One region of the Mesoterricola sp. JemC181 genome, then DNA from elsewhere that is predicted to be linked to it. Evidence: riboswitches for the same ligand, from Rfam matches in the RefSeq annotation. Region 1 holds a riboswitch; the other holds the start of a gene.

Region 1 (7,307 bases):
TGATGATGTTCTGCTGGGCATCGAGGACGGGATTGGCGGCGCTTACGCGGACGTCGATCTGGGCCGCGTAATGGAGGATCGCTTCGGGACGGAAGCTTCGGATCAGGTCCGCGGAGCGCTCTGACTCGATGGCTCCTTGTTCGAACCGGGCGCCTGGGTTGAGGTTGCTCTCAGACCCGGAGGAAAGATCATCAATGACAAGGACATCCCGGCCCTGCTCGACGAGGGCGTCAACTACATGGCTACCGATAAATCCGGCGCCACCGGTGACTAGAATGCGCTTCACGAGGTCCCCTTGGTTGGATTGTCAGAACCATCCGGGCCTGCGCCGGGGCGGCTTCGGGGTTTTAGCGGAGTCGCTGGAAAAACGACTGGAGTCAATACGGAAATTGCTCGCTGATTCAGCATACCTTACTTGGGATCGACTTTGAAAAAAATGGCTTATCCTTCGTTGGTTATTATCTTTGGCGAATATAAATCGATCGTGATATCGATCAAATCCTACTGTTTTTATCGGGACCGACTTGATAGCTGACGGCCATTTTGGAGATTTTAAGTCTTTGACCCGAAGGCACATCCTTCCTGAGATCCCGGAGGTCCCCTTTAACGAAAATCGAATCGGTCATAATTAAATGAATAATTTCAATTGTATTTATGTGAGAAGTTTTTTTATCCTTTTATTTGATCGCGTTCAGGATGAGGGCAAGGGGAGTGATCGCCTGCAAGTTCTCCTGCCAGGTCGTGTCACGCCGCACCCGCTGGGGCACAAGCACAGCGTCCCCGGGTTCCACCTCCATCCCGAGAATGCTGCGGTCGAGAATCCGGCCATCGGCCTTCAGGAGGCGGATATTGGAGTCATCAGCATTCCGGGTGAGACCTCCGGCAACCTTCACCATGTCACGTACCTTGAAGCCGGGCACGACGTGGTAGGACATGAAGGGGCTCGCGGTTTCCCCGATCACATAAGCTGTCTCCGTCCTGCGGGGAATGATGATCTCGTCCCCATCCTGGAGATCCACATCCAGTTTGTCGTTTCCGGCAAGGATGGCGGGGATGTTCACCACAAGGCGGTCCAGGCTTCCCGTGCCCAGTCCGTGGAGGATGGGGGTCTTGAGAAGGGTGCCCGTGGTGGGCTGCCGCTTGGTCTCGTTGAGCCTTTCCAGGATGTTGTTGATGCCGTTCAGGGCGGGGGCCTGGGTGTTGGCGCGCTGCGACTCGACGTTGAACGAGTCGGGATTCGGTGTGGCCATGGGGCGAAGGAAGATGGAACCCTGGGGCATGGCCTCGGCGGTGAGGCCACCGGCCCGGGCGAGAACTTCCCGAAGGCCGGTTCGGGGGGAATCCAGCACGTACACGCCGGGCCGCACCACCTGCCCGAGGAGGGTCACGCTCCGGTGGGGGCGATAGTCGGGTTTCGCGTAGACGCTGATCTGGTCCTGGGGCTTGAGGAGGGGGTTGACGGCCTCGTCATTGAGGGCGACCGGGCTGGAGGTCTCGCTCGAGAGCAGTTTCGTGAGGTCCAGCTTTCTGATCTCGCTGGGCTTTCCCTCGCGTGTATGCGCCAGTTCCGCCACGAGCCGGTCGGCTTCGTTCAGGAGGACGCCGGTCTGGAAAAGGAGGTCCGAGGCGCGCATGCCCTCGTGGAAGGGGAAGGTGCCGGGACGGGAGACGGGGCCCCTGACCTGGACGGTCTGGGGAAGGCGCAGGTCGGAGACCCGGTACAGCTCGATCTGGTCACGGTCCTGGAGCAGGAGGTTATGCGCCGGCTCGCCGGAGAGGGCCTGGGCCACGTCGAAGGCGAGGTAGCTGGTGCTCTGGTCGGGTAGGGTGCGGACGATCTCGCCCCGGTGAAGGTAGGTGTCGGGAAGAAGCTGGGACTCCCTGCGAAGGAGGTCGCCGACCCGGAGCCCCTCGGGCCGGGAGAAGCTCCCGGGAACCCGGGCCCAGCCGGATACCGTGACGAGCCTTTCCCTGCGCTCGCGGCTGGTGAGGGCCGAGAGGACGTCGCCCCGCCGGAGCTCGACCTGGCCGGCCTTGGCCAGGGGGACGTCGGCGGCGTCCAGGACGCCGCCCTTGGCCAGGCGGCGCAGGACGAGACTGTCCTCGAAGGCCTGCAGAGCGAGGCCCCCCGCGAAACGCAGGGCCTGGTCGACCGTCTCGCCAGGCAGCATCTCGAACTGCATGGAAGGCGCCACGCCGTCGGAGTTCCAACGGGCGAGCCAGCCAGGGAGTCCGCTGTTCTCCATGGAGATGCTTTCGGCCTTGGCCTCCTGCTCTGGGATGTTCGTCGTGCGCTGGTCGCCACGGGCCTGGACGCTGATGCGGTCAAGGCGCTTGCGCAGGAGGACGAGGCGCTCCTCGATGAGGGTCCGTTCGGCTAGCGTGGGCTCCTGGTAGGAGGCTGTCTGCCCCTGGATGGGGCCCGCCGCCAGAGACTGATCCAGTCCCTGACCCTGGGAGCGTTCCTGCTCCAGTTCCAGGTCCGGCTTCTTGTCCTTGTTCTTGGAGGTGGCCTTGTCCTGTTCCCGGTCCGGGTCGATGTCTTCGGTCCCTTCCCGCTCCCCGAGCAGGGCCTCGGCATGCATGCGGTTGGGGGACCCCTTGGGGCCAAGGCGGTATTCCTCCGCGGCGATCTGCTCCTTCAGTTTGGCGATCTCCTTGTCCAGGCGGGTCTTCACCTTCCTGGGCTGCAGGTCGCCGGTGGCGGCCACCACGCGGGTGAAGGCGCCCTCCAGGGTGACCTGGTTGAAGGCCAGCGGCACGAAGACGGTGTCGCCGCTCTGAAGGCCGAAATTCATGTTGCCCAGGCCTTCGGCCCGCAGGGGGTAGAGGTCCACCTGGTGGACGGCCTTGCCGCCGCGCATCACCCGGATCTGGCGGTAGCTGCCGGCGGCGGTGGGGCCGCCCGCGAGGCTCAGCACATTGACAAGGCTGCTGAGGCTGGGGACCAGGTAGCCGCCGGGGCGGTAGACTTCACCCAGGACGAAGACGCGCACCTCCCGCAGCTTCACGACGGAGAGGTCGACCGTGGTCCGGCTGAACTGCTGGGCCACCTTCGCCTGGACGGCGGAGCGGGCCCTGGCCAGGCTCATGCCGGCCACCTTGACCGAACCCACCTTGGGGACCACGAGTTCGCCGCGTCCGTCCACCTGGGCGGGGAGCTCGAAGTTTGCACTGCCGAAGGCGCTGATCTGGATCTGGTCGCCGGCGCCCAGGACGTAGTCCTCGGAGATGCCGCCCTCGGTTCCGGAAGGAGAGCTCTGCCGCGTCGTGAAGAGGTCCTCGGCGAAGCGCTTCGGTCCTCGCTCTTTCGCCTTGGCGGCCTTGATCTCGGCCTGGATGGAGTCCTGCTCGGACGGAGCCTGGCGCGCGCCTTCCTGTGCCTGCAGGGTTCGAGCCGTGGCCGCGGTACCCCGTGGGACGGCATCCGTGGCTGCGGCCCCGCCCAGTTGGGCCGCTGTTGCAGCCTGCCGGAGGCTCTGGAGATCCGGGAGGCCCGGTTCCTGGGCCACGAGGGAGAGGGCCGTGAACAAGACGCCTACATAGCGGGGACGAAGCATGAAATCACCTTTTAATTTTCCAATCCTAGCACCAGCAGGGAACACGCCCTAATAGGTAGGCGCTCGCTTCGTCGGCGTCAACCTTGCGGTCCGCTGTGGAACCTGCCCTCCTCAACCGATATGGATCATTTCCCTGAATGCTCCAATCCGGCTCTCGTACTCCTCGGTGCCCAGAGCCTGCACCCGCTCCGTCCCGAAATCCTGCACCGCGAAGCTGGCCATGACCGTTCCGGCCAGGGCCGCGCGCTTCATGGTGGCCAGGTCCAGCGTCCCGGCGGCCGCGAGGTAGCCGAGGAACCCGCCTGCGAAGGTGTCGCCCGCTCCGGTGGGATCGTGGACCTCCTCCAGGGGGAAGGCGGGAGCGGCAAAGTGCCCCTCGGGGGTGAACAGGAGCATGCCGTACTCGCCGCGCTTGACGACGAGGATCTGCGGGCCGAGCTTGCGGATCGCTGCGTAGACCTTCACGAGGTTCCGCTCGCCCGTGAGGGAGCGGGCCTCGGCCTCGTTCACGAGGAGGATGTCGATCTCCTTGAGGACCTCGAGCAGGGCCCCGCGGGCGCCGTCGATCCAGAAGTTCATGGTGTCCAGGGCGATCCACTTGGGGCGGGGGGACATCTGCCTGACCACGTCCAGCTGGAGGGTGGGATCGATGTTGCCCAGGAAGAGGTACTGGGAGCTGCGGAAGGCCGCGGGAAGGTCCGGCTTGAAGCCCGCAAAGACGTTCAGGTGGGTCTCCAGGGTCCTGGCTTCATTGAGGTCGCTGCCGTACTGCCCCTTCCAGTGGAAGCTGAGGCCGGGGGTCTTGATCAGGCCCGAGAGGTCGATGGGGCGGCCTTCGAAAACCTTGAAATGGTCCGGACCGAAATCCTCGCCGACGATCGCCACCACCTGCACGGGATGAAACCGGCTCGCGCTGAGGGAGAAGTGGCTGGCCGAACCGCCCAGGATGTTGTCCCGGCGGCCCGAGGGGGTCTCGAGGTCATCGAACGCTACGCTTCCAACGGCGAGAAGGCTCATGGGGGTTCTCCGGACGTGGTGGAATGGAGATGGATGCCCACCCTGCGCCCTTGCGGGATCGCGGGGTGAGCGTCGTTGGACGGGACGGAGGCCGCCGAGCCTAGGCCGTCCGGACGGGACGGCTCGCAACGCTCCTCGGTGACATTAGATCCTACCTTGCCGATCCCTTGAGGGGCAACGCCATTCCAGGGCGGTCAGGCCATTCCGTGCTTGGAAAGAATGGCGCTGCGCTGCTTATCAAACTCGGCCTGGGTGATGAGCTGGCTGTCGAAGAGATCCTTGAGTTCGGTGAGCTCCTCCTTGATGCCCTTGGCCGGGGCCGGGGCGGCCTGGCCGGCGGGGTAGGGGGCCTGGGCCATCTGACCCATGGCGCCGCCCATCTGCTGGCCCATCATGTTGCCCATGCCCACGCCCATGCCCAGGCCCATGCCCATGCCGGCGATGCCGCCCGGGTTCTGTGCGGCCAGGGGCACGGAATCGGCCACCTGCATCTGGGTGTAGGCGCCCATCACGGGGGCCATCATGCCCACCGAGGTTCGCTTGTCCATCATGGCCTCGACTTCCTCGGGGAGGCTGATGTTCTCGATGAAGAGCTTGGAGCACTCCAGGCCCATGGTCTGGAATTCGGGGTCCATCTTCTGGCGAAGCAGGTCCGAGAGGTCGTCGTAGTGGGCTGCCAGGTCCAGGGCGGGGACCTTGGCCTCGCCCAGGGCGTCGGTGAACTTGCTGATGAGGCTCTTGCGCAGCTGCTCGGTGATGTCGTCCTTGGTGTAGACGCCGTTGGTGCCCACCAGCTCCTTGAGGAACTTCTTGGAGTCCTTCACCCGGATGGAATAGATGCCGAAAGCGCGGATGCGCAGCATGCCGAAGTCGGCGTCCCGCATCATGATCGGGTTGGAGGTGCCCCAGCCCAGGTCGTTGTAGAGCCGGGTGTTGGTGAAGTAGACCTCCGACTTGAAGGGGCTCTCGAAGCCGTACTTCCAGCCCTTGAGGTCGGCCAGGATGGGCATGTTCTTCGTGGAGAGGGTGTGGGTGCCGGGGGTGAAGGTGTCGGCGAACTGCCCCTCGTGGACGAAGGTGGCCTCCTGGCTCTCCCGCACCACCAGCTGGGCGTTGTTCTTGATCTCCTGGTTCCGCACGGGGAAACGCCAGGCCAGCACGTCATTTGAATCGTCCAGCCACTCGATGATTTCAATGAATTGGGCCTTGCCCCAGTCCATAAAAGCCATAAAGGCCTCCTCGCGGCATTTGGTGCCGAGGGATTATACCAGGAGCGGAGAAGAACTCTGGGGCGTAGAGAGAGGGGCGCCCTGGTTTCCCTCCAAGCGGTTCTTTTGGCCGGATTGAAGCGTTTGCCAACTATCATCTAGCAAACTCTAGGAGCAGGAATGCCCACTTCACGATCCGCGATGATCACCGGCGTCACGGGCCAGGATGGAAGCTACCTGGCGGAGTTGCTCCTCTCGAAGGGCTATCAGGTCCACGGCATGGTCCGGCGGTCCTCGGCGTTCAACACCAGCCGGATTGATCACCTCCACATGGGTGGGAAGGCGAATCCGAATTTTTTCCTCCATTACGGCGATCTTGCTGACGCAGGGTCCCTGCGGGACATCCTTGATCTTGCACAGCCGGATGAAATCTACAACCTCGGAGGGCAGAGCCATGTGCGGGTGAGCTTCGATCAGCCCGAATACACAATGGAGGTGAACGGAACTGCCGTCCTGAGATTCCTGGAGGCGCTCCGATTCCACCTGAAGCATGGGGGGAAGGCTGCCCGGTTCTACCAGGCGGGTTCCAGCGAGATGTTCGGGAGGGCGAAACCGCCCCAGAACGAGGGAACAAGGTTCGAGCCGCGCTCGCCGTACGCCGTCGCGAAAGTAGCTGCGCACCACGAAGTCGTGAACTACCGGGAGAGTTATGGGCTGTTTCTATGCAACGGGATCCTTTTCAATCACGAGAGCCCCAGGCGGGGCGAGAACTTCGTGACCCGAAAGATCACCCGGGCAGCAGCTAGAATCAAGCTGGGCCTGGAACATCGCTTGACTCTTGGAAACCTGGAGCCAAGGCGGGACTGGGGTTTCGCCGGGGATTATGTTGAGGCCATGTGGCGCATGTTGCAGCAGGAGGAGCCTGACGATTATGTCATCGCCACCGGGGTCTCCAATTCAATCCGCGGGTTTCTGGATCTGGCCTTTGCAACGGTTGGGCTGGATTGGCATGAATTCGTCGATACCGATCCTCGCTTCCTCCGGCCCTCAGAGGTAGACGACATCGAGGGCGACGCATCCAAGGCCCGGGACCTTCTGGGTTGGAAGCCGACCATGGATTTCGCATCGCTGGTCGAGATGATGGTCGAGGCGGACCTGGAACTGGCAAGGACCGAAATCAGGACCGAGGGCTGAAGGCGGGTGGCCCACCCATCACCGCAACCCAGGACAGAAGAATACCGGGCCTCTCTTTTGTTCCCGGTCGCACCTTCAGGGCTTTCGGCCCTAGGCAAGTGCCGGTTGGCTGATGCCATGGGCTGAAGCCAGGTCCTCCTGGCTTATTCCTGCCTTGAGGCGTGCCGTTCGGATCGGGTTGCGGATGGGAGCCGGGTTGAAATCCTGGGGATGCTCCAGCATCTCCCGGTCAAACCGGTGATGGCCTGCCGATCCGCATCGTCAGCGGGGACCCCTTGGCGGATTCGCCGCAACCCTGCTGACGGGTTATAGAACCTTTCAGGGGCGT
Region 2 (7,307 bases), 2.5 Mb from region 1:
GGACGTGGCCCTGGCGCTGGCCTCCGGGGCGGACTGGCTGGGCTTCCTCGCCCATCCCGCGAGTCCCCGCCACTGCCCGGATCCCCTCCTGCCCCGGCTGGCCGGGGACCGGGCCGTGCTGGTGGCGGTGGCCGGGGACGCGGCGGAGATCGCCCGGTGGGCGGAGCTCTGCGGCGCCCGGTGGGTGCAGCCGTACCTGCCGGACCGGAGCGGGCTTGAACTCCTGCGGGCCCGCGGGCTGAGCATCCTGCTGCCGTGGCCCGACGAGCCCGGCCAGGAGCCGGCGCCCGCCGACCTGTACCTCTGGGAGACCGGGCCCAAGGCCACCGGCCTCCTGGGCGGGTCCGGCCTGGCCCACGCGGGGGCCCATCCTCCGCCCGGGCCCTTCCTCCTGGCCGGCGGGCTCCGGGGGGGCCTGCTGGCGGAGCGCCTCGGGGCGCTGCCCGCGCACATGGACTGCAGGGGCTTCGACGCGGCGAGCCGCCTGGAACGCGCCCCTGGCCTGAAGGATCCCGCCCTGGTGGCGGCGTTCGTGGCCGAAGCACACCGATTGGAGAAGCGATGACGACGGAATTCACCTTGTCCGGACGCTACGGCGACCTGGGCCTCGGGGGCTGCTACGCGCCGGAGACCCTCATGCAGCCCCTGCTGGAGCTGGAGGCGGCCTTCGTCTCGGCCCTGGCCGACCCCGGCTTCCAGCGCGAGCTGAAGGAGGAGCTGCGCACCTTCGTGGGCCGGCCCACGGCCCTCACCTCCGCGCCGCGGCTGGCCAGGGAGCTGGGCCTCCACGCCCTCTACCTCAAGCGCGAGGACCTGGCCCACACCGGCGCCCACAAGATCAACAACGCCCTCGGCCAGGCCCTCCTGGCCCGGCGCATGGGCAAGCGCGAGGTCATCGCGGAGACCGGCGCCGGCCAGCACGGCGTGGCCTGCGCCGCGGCCTGCGCGCGCCTGGGCCTATCCTGCACCGTCTACATGGGCGAGGTGGACATGGCCCGCCAGGCCCCGAACGTGGCCCGCATGCGGCTCTTCGGGGCGGAGGTGGTGCCGGTGACCGCGGGCCTGCGCACCCTCAAGGAGGCCGTGAACGAGGCCCTGCGCACCTGGGCGGGGCGCTGCGACAGGGCCCACTACATCCTGGGATCGGCCCTGGGCCCGCATCCCTTCCCGCTCATCGTCCGCAGCTTCCAGAGCGTCATCGGCGAGGAGGCCCGGGCCCAGGTGCTCGAGGCCTGCGGCGAACTGCCCGAGGTGGTGGTGGCCTGCGCGGGGGGCGGCAGCAACGGGCTGGGACTCATGGTGCCGTTCCGGGACGATCCGGTGCGCCTGGTGGCGGTGGAGGCCGGGGGCCACGGCGCGGGCATCGGCGAGCACGCCGCGCGCGTGGGCGGCGGGCGCGTGGGCGTCCTGCACGGCTGCAAAAGCCTCCTGCTCCAGGACGAGCACGGCTGGACAGCCGAGACCGCCAGCATCAGCGCGGGCCTGGACTATCCCTCCATGGGCCCGGAGCTGGCGGCGCTGTGCCTGGAGGGCCGCGTCGAGGCCCTGCGGGCCTCGGACGCCCAGGCCCTGGAAGCGGCCCGGCGCCTCTGCCGCGCCGAGGGCATCCTGCCGGCCCTGGAATCCAGCCACGCCCTGGCCGTCCTGGGGCGGCTCGGGGCGCGCACCGTCCTGGCGGGGCTCTCCGGCCGCGGCGACAAGGACCTCTCCACCTACCAAGCCGCGCTGGGAGCCTGACATGGAACCGATCCTTCCCTTCATCATGGCGGGCGATCCCACGCTTTCAGGCCTTCCGGCGCTGCTCGCGGAATTCCGGGCCCTGGGGGTGGGCACCGTGGAGGTGGGGCTGCCCCATTCCGACCCGGTGGCCGACGGCCCCGTGCTGCAGGCCGCGGCCCACCGCGCCCTGGAGGCCGGCACCTCGCCGCGGCGGGTTCTGGAGGCGCTGGCCGGGCTTCCGGGGCCGGACGTCGTCCTGTTCACCTATTTCAATCCGCTGCTGCAGCTGGGGGACGACCTGGAGCGGCTCCTGGCGCCCACCCCCGTGAGGAGCCTGCTGGTGGTGGACCTCCCCTTCGGCGAGGAGCCCGCGTGGGAGGAGCGCCTGCGGGCCGCGGGCTACCCCATCGTGCCCCTGCTGACCCCCACCACGCCCCTGGCCAGGGCCCGGCAGCTCCTGGCCTCCCGGCCCGACCCGGGCTCCGGGCATCCCTTCGCCCAGCGCTTCGCCTACGTGGTGGCGCGCCTGGGGGTGACCGGCACGGGGCAGGGCACCGACCTGGGCCCGGTGGCCGAGCGCCTGGAGGCCCTGCGCGGCGCCACGGACCGCCCGCTGGCCGTGGGCTTCGGCCTGGACGACCCCGGGAGCCTGGAGCGCGTGCGGGCCCTGGGCGCGGTGCCCGTGGTCGGCTCCGCCCTGGTGGCCGCGCTGGCGGGAGGCGCCGCGCTGGGCGCCTTCCTGGGGCCGCGGCTGCCGGTCACCGGACCGTGAGCTGCTTTCCCTCGGGGCTTTCCAGGTAGTCCAGGAGCCGGCGGAGGCTGGCGCTGGGCTTCTTCCCCTTGATGACCAGGAGGACCGGCCGGGTGATGGCCGGGGTGACGGGGCTGTTGACCTTGAGGCTCTCCTGGGAGGCCTTGGGGGCGAAGCCGATGGAATGGGACGTGGCCGCGACGGCCTGCACCAGGGTGACGCCCGCCGGGAAGGTCCACTTGGCGGGCCCGAAGGGCGCGCCGCCGAGTATCTGGCCGCGGAAGGTGTCGTTGGTGGCGATCTGGGTGGGATCCAGGAGCAGGACGATGGGGGCGTCGTCCCCGCCCACCTGCTTCCAGTTGGTGGTCTTCCCGCTGAAGATGCCCTGCAGCTCCTCCCGGCCGAGCTCCAACAGGAGCACGTCGGGGCTGGTGACCACCTGGATCTGGTCGATGCCGATCTGGAACCGGGTGATCTCCTCCTCGGAGGGCACCCGGAGGTTCTTGGCCTTGATGGAGGCCACCCAGTCCTCCCAGGTGAGGCCGCCCGAGGCGGCTTCCACCTGCCCGGCGTCCAGGAGGCGCCAGGCTTCGGGGCTGCGGGCGTCCTTGAGGACCAGGTGGATGCCCGTGGCCTTCTCGAAGGGCCCCTGGATGCGGTTGAAGATGTTCTGGGCGGGCGTGATGCCCACCGCCAGGACGAGGTCCTGGGCCCGGAGGCAGATGGCGGCGAAGGCGATGATGCAGATCCGGCCCACGTTCATGGGAACTCCTTATAGGCTGGAGGAAACGTTCGTCCTGCAGATCGTCACCCCTCCCTTATCGGAGTCTTCGTGATTCTCTTGATTTCCTCAGCGAAGAAATTGGATTTCGACCGGCCCGTCCCGGAGGTCCCCGTTTCCCTCCCGGTCCACCTCCCGCAGGCCCGGACGCTGGCGGGCCTCCTGAAAAAGCTGGATCTGGGGGCCCTGGGCAAGCTCATGGCCATGTCCGAGGACTTGGCCGCTCTGACGGCAGGCCGCTACCGGGCCTGGAAACCCCCGTTCAGCCCGGCCAACGCCCGGCCGGCCGCCCTCGCCTACAGCGGGGAGGCCTTCAACGGGCTGGGCGCCACCGGCATGGACGCCGCGGACCTCGCCTTCGCCCAGGACCGCCTGCGCATCCTTTCGGGCCTCTACGGCCTGCTTCGCCCCCTGGACCTCATCCAGCCCTACCGCCTCGAGATGGGCGCGCGCCTGCCCAACCCCAAGGGCCCCGACCTCTACGCCTTCTGGGAAGGGACGCTCACCCGGGCCCTGAAGGCGGCCCTGGACGGAGGCCCCCTGGTGAACCTCGCGTCCGGGGAGTTCTCCCGGGCCGTGGCGCTCCCGGCCCGCACCTTGACGCCGGTGTTCCTGGACGGCGGCAAGGTGGTGAGCTTCCACGCCAAGCGGGCCCGGGGCCTCATGTGCCGCTTCGCCATCCTGAACCGGATCAGGGAACCCGAAGGGCTCAAGTCTTTCGACTCGGAGGGCTACGCTTTCGACCCCAAGGACAGCACCGGCGACCGCTGGGTCTTCCGGCGATAGGCTTTTCCAGGGGTGGTGCCGATCTTCGAGATCAAGGCCGCGAACCGAGGGGCCCAATTTCCAGGACTTCCCGGATTCCGGATCAGAGGAACTGTCCCGCCGTCCCCGCTTCCCGCGGCACGCCGTTCACGAACACCTCCAGGATCCCCTCCGCAGCCAGGCCGGGATGCTCGTAGGTGGCCATGTCCCGCACCTTGGCCGGATCGAACAGGACCAGGTCCGCGTGGCACCCGGGCTTGACCAGGCCCCGGCCCGCAAGGCCGAAGACCTCCGCGGGCAGGCCCGTCATCCTGTGCACGGCCTGCTCCAGGGTGAAGAGGTTGCGCTCGGCCACGTACACGCGGAGGAAGCGCGCGAAGGTGCCCCAGAGGCGGGGATGGGGATGGACGTCGTGGGGCAGGCCGTCGGAGCCGACCATGCAGCGGTCGAAGGCCAGGAAGCGCTCCACGTCGGCCTCGTCCATGTGGAAGTAGATGGCTCCCCCGGGCTTGAGGCGCTCCAGGGCCTGGGCCTCGGTGCAGCCCCAGCCCTTGGCCACCTGGGCCAGGGTGTGGCCCGCGGCCTTGGGATGGGGCAGGGACCAGGAGACCAGCACCTTGCTGGACTGGGAGGCGAAGGCCGGGTCCAGCACCGTGGAGCCCGCGGTGTAGGGGTAGGCGTCGATGGCGAAGGGGACCCCGGCGCCCTCCTCCGCGTAGAGGCGCAGGAGCTCGCTGCTGCGGCCGCGGTTGGCCCGGCCTGCGACCTTCTGGTGGCTGAGCACCAGGAAGGCCCCGGATTCCCGGGCGCAGCGGAAGGCTTCGCGGGTGGCGCCGGCCACGCCGTCGAACTCGTCGCGCACGTGCATGGCGAGGCGGCCGCCGTGCCTCGCCGCGGCCCGGGCCAGGGCCACCACCTCGGCGGTGTCGGCGCCGATGTTCGTGGGGTAGGCCAGGCCGGTGCTGAGGCCGCGGGCGCCGGCCTCCATGGCCTCCTCCACGTCCCGCACCATGGCCCGCAGCTGCCCGGGGTCCGCGGGCCCCGACCAGTCCTCCATGGTGCGCACGCGCAGGGTTCCGTGGCCCACCAGGGCGGCCACGTTGGTGGCGAGCGGGGCGTCCTGGAGGGCCCGGGCGTAGGCGGCGAAGGTGGGGAACGTGAAGTCCTCCGCGCCGCCCAGGAGGTCGAGGGGGGCGGGGGGGGCCTGGAGGGGGGAAAGGGGCGCCAGGCTGATGCCGCAGTTTCCCACCACCACGGTGGTGACCCCCTGGCTCGACTTGGGGAGGATGGAATCCGCGCGGAACACGGCGCGGTCGTCGTGCGTGTGGGTGTCGATGAACCCCGGGGCGAGCACCTGGCCCTGCGCGTCCAGCACCGCCGCGGCGCGGGCCGGGCCCAGGTCCCCCACGGCATGGATGCGGCCGTCCAGGAGCCCCACGTCGGCCTTGAAGCGGGGGCCTCCCGTCCCGTCCACCACCAGGGCGTTCCGGATCAGGGTGTCGAAGACGGGCTGGGGGGCGTCCATGTCATTGCCAGGATACCTGAGATTGCGTATCATTGGGTACTTCCGAGAGGCGCTGCAAGGCATCTCCATGTCCCAGGCTCGGAAGCCTGTGCTCCCAACGGCGCTTACCTTGAAACCTCAGCCGGGTTCGCGGGTAGGCGCGGGATCGCCGCCCGGTGTCCCCACCCGGCAGCCGCCCAGGAGTTCCCATGACCGCCACCACCACCGACTTCCAGGTCGCCGACCTGTCCCTGGCCCCCTGGGGCCGCCGCGAGATCGCCATCGCCGAGACTGAGATGCCCGGCCTCATGGCCATCCGCGAGGAGTACGCGGGAGCCCAGCCCCTCAAGGGCGCGCGCATCGCGGGCTCGCTGCACATGACCATCCAGACCGCGGTGCTCATCGAGACCCTGATCGCCCTGGGCGCCGAGGTGCGCTGGGCCTCCTGCAACATCTTCTCCACCCAGGACCACGCCGCCGCCGCCATCGCCCAGGGCGGCACCCCGGTCTTCGCCCTCAAGGGCGAGAGCCTGGACGACTACTGGGACTTCACGCACCGCATCTTCGCCTTCAAGGAGGGCGCGGCCAACATGATCCTGGACGACGGCGGGGACGCCACCCTCCTGGTGCACCTGGGCGCCCGGGCCGAGAAGGACGCCTCCCTGCTGGACAACCCCGGCAACGAGGAGGAGCGGGCGCTGTACGGCGCCATCCGCCGCACCCTGGCCACCGATCCCGGCTTCTACTCCCGGCAGCTGGCCGGCATCAGGGGCGTCACCGAGGAGACCACCACGGGCGTCCACCGCCTCTACCAGATGGCCGAGAAGGGCGAGCTGAAGTTCCCCGCCATCAACGTCAACGACTCCGTGACCAAGTCCAAGTTCGACAATCTCTACGGCTGCCGCGAGTCCCTGGTGGACGGCATCAAGCGCGCCACCGACGTCATGATCGCCGGCAAGGTCGCCCTCATCTGCGGCTACGGCGACGTCGGCAAGGGCTGCGCCCAGGCCATGCGCGCGCTGAGCGCCCAGGTGTGGGTGACCGAGATCGACCCCATCTGCGCCCTGCAGGCCGCCATGGAGGGCTACCGGGTCGTGACCATGGACTACGCCGCCGACAAGGCCGACATCTTCGTCACCGCCACCGGCAACCACCACGTCATCGACCACGCCCACATGGCGAAGATGAAGGACCAGGCCATCGTCTGCAACATCGGCCACTTCGACAGCGAGATCAACATCGCCTCGCTGGAAGGCTACCGTTGGGAGGAGATCAAGCCCCAGGTGGACCACGTCATCTTCCCCGACGGCAAGCGCATCATCCTGCTGGCCAAGGGCCGCCTGGTGAACCTGGGCTGCGGCACCGGCCACCCCTCCTACGTCATGAGCTCCAGCTTCGCCAACCAGACCCTGGCCCAGATCGAGCTGTGGACGAAGAAGGGCGAGTACGCGGTCGGCGTCTACACCCTGCCCAAGAAGCTCGACGAGCACGTGGCGAGGCTCCAGCTGAAGAAGCTCAACGCCCAGCTCACGGAGCTCTCCGAGACCCAGGCGAAGTACATCAACGTTCCCGTGGAAGGGCCCTTCAAGCCCGAGCACTACCGGTACTAGTGCTCTTCGACGCGCATTGCCACCTCCAGGACGAGCGCTTCGGCGCCGGGCTGGAGGCGGTGCTGCGCCGGGCCGCCCGGGCCGGGGTGACGCACATGGTCTGCTGCGGCACCCGGGAAGGCGACTGGGACCGGGTGCTGGAGCTGGGCCGCCGACCGGAGATCCTTCCCATGGCGG

The links. Region 1 has a riboswitch for S-adenosylhomocysteine ahead of ACZ5MC_RS21745 (PfkB family carbohydrate kinase). Riboswitches for the same ligand answer to the same signal wherever they lie in the genome.
Region 2: linked by a shared signal. The riboswitch ahead of ahcY (adenosylhomocysteinase) and the one ahead of ACZ5MC_RS21745 (PfkB family carbohydrate kinase) in region 1 are both predicted to bind S-adenosylhomocysteine.

What each region holds. Positions count from the first base shown of each region.
Region 1 is NZ_AP045076.1:4,965,888-4,973,194, reverse strand. It holds gene ACZ5MC_RS21755 (NAD-dependent epimerase/dehydratase family protein) at 1-286, opposite strand, end outside; gene ACZ5MC_RS21750 (polysaccharide biosynthesis/export family protein) at 678-3,560, opposite strand; gene ACZ5MC_RS21745 (PfkB family carbohydrate kinase) at 3,672-4,577, opposite strand; S-adenosyl-L-homocysteine riboswitch at 4,638-4,720, opposite strand; gene ACZ5MC_RS21740 (SPFH domain-containing protein) at 4,772-5,806, opposite strand; gene gmd (GDP-mannose 4,6-dehydratase) at 5,987-6,979, shown strand.
Region 2 is NZ_AP045076.1:2,291,093-2,298,399, forward strand. It holds gene ACZ5MC_RS10050 (hypothetical protein) at 1-565, shown strand, start outside; gene trpB (tryptophan synthase subunit beta) at 562-1,737, shown strand; gene trpA (tryptophan synthase subunit alpha) at 1,739-2,491, shown strand; gene ACZ5MC_RS10065 (substrate-binding domain-containing protein) at 2,478-3,233, opposite strand; gene ACZ5MC_RS10070 (YaaA family protein) at 3,303-4,037, shown strand; gene ACZ5MC_RS10075 (N-acyl-D-amino-acid deacylase family protein) at 4,120-5,541, opposite strand; S-adenosyl-L-homocysteine riboswitch at 5,580-5,654, shown strand; gene ahcY (adenosylhomocysteinase) at 5,730-7,130, shown strand; gene ACZ5MC_RS10085 (TatD family hydrolase) at 7,130-7,307, shown strand, end outside.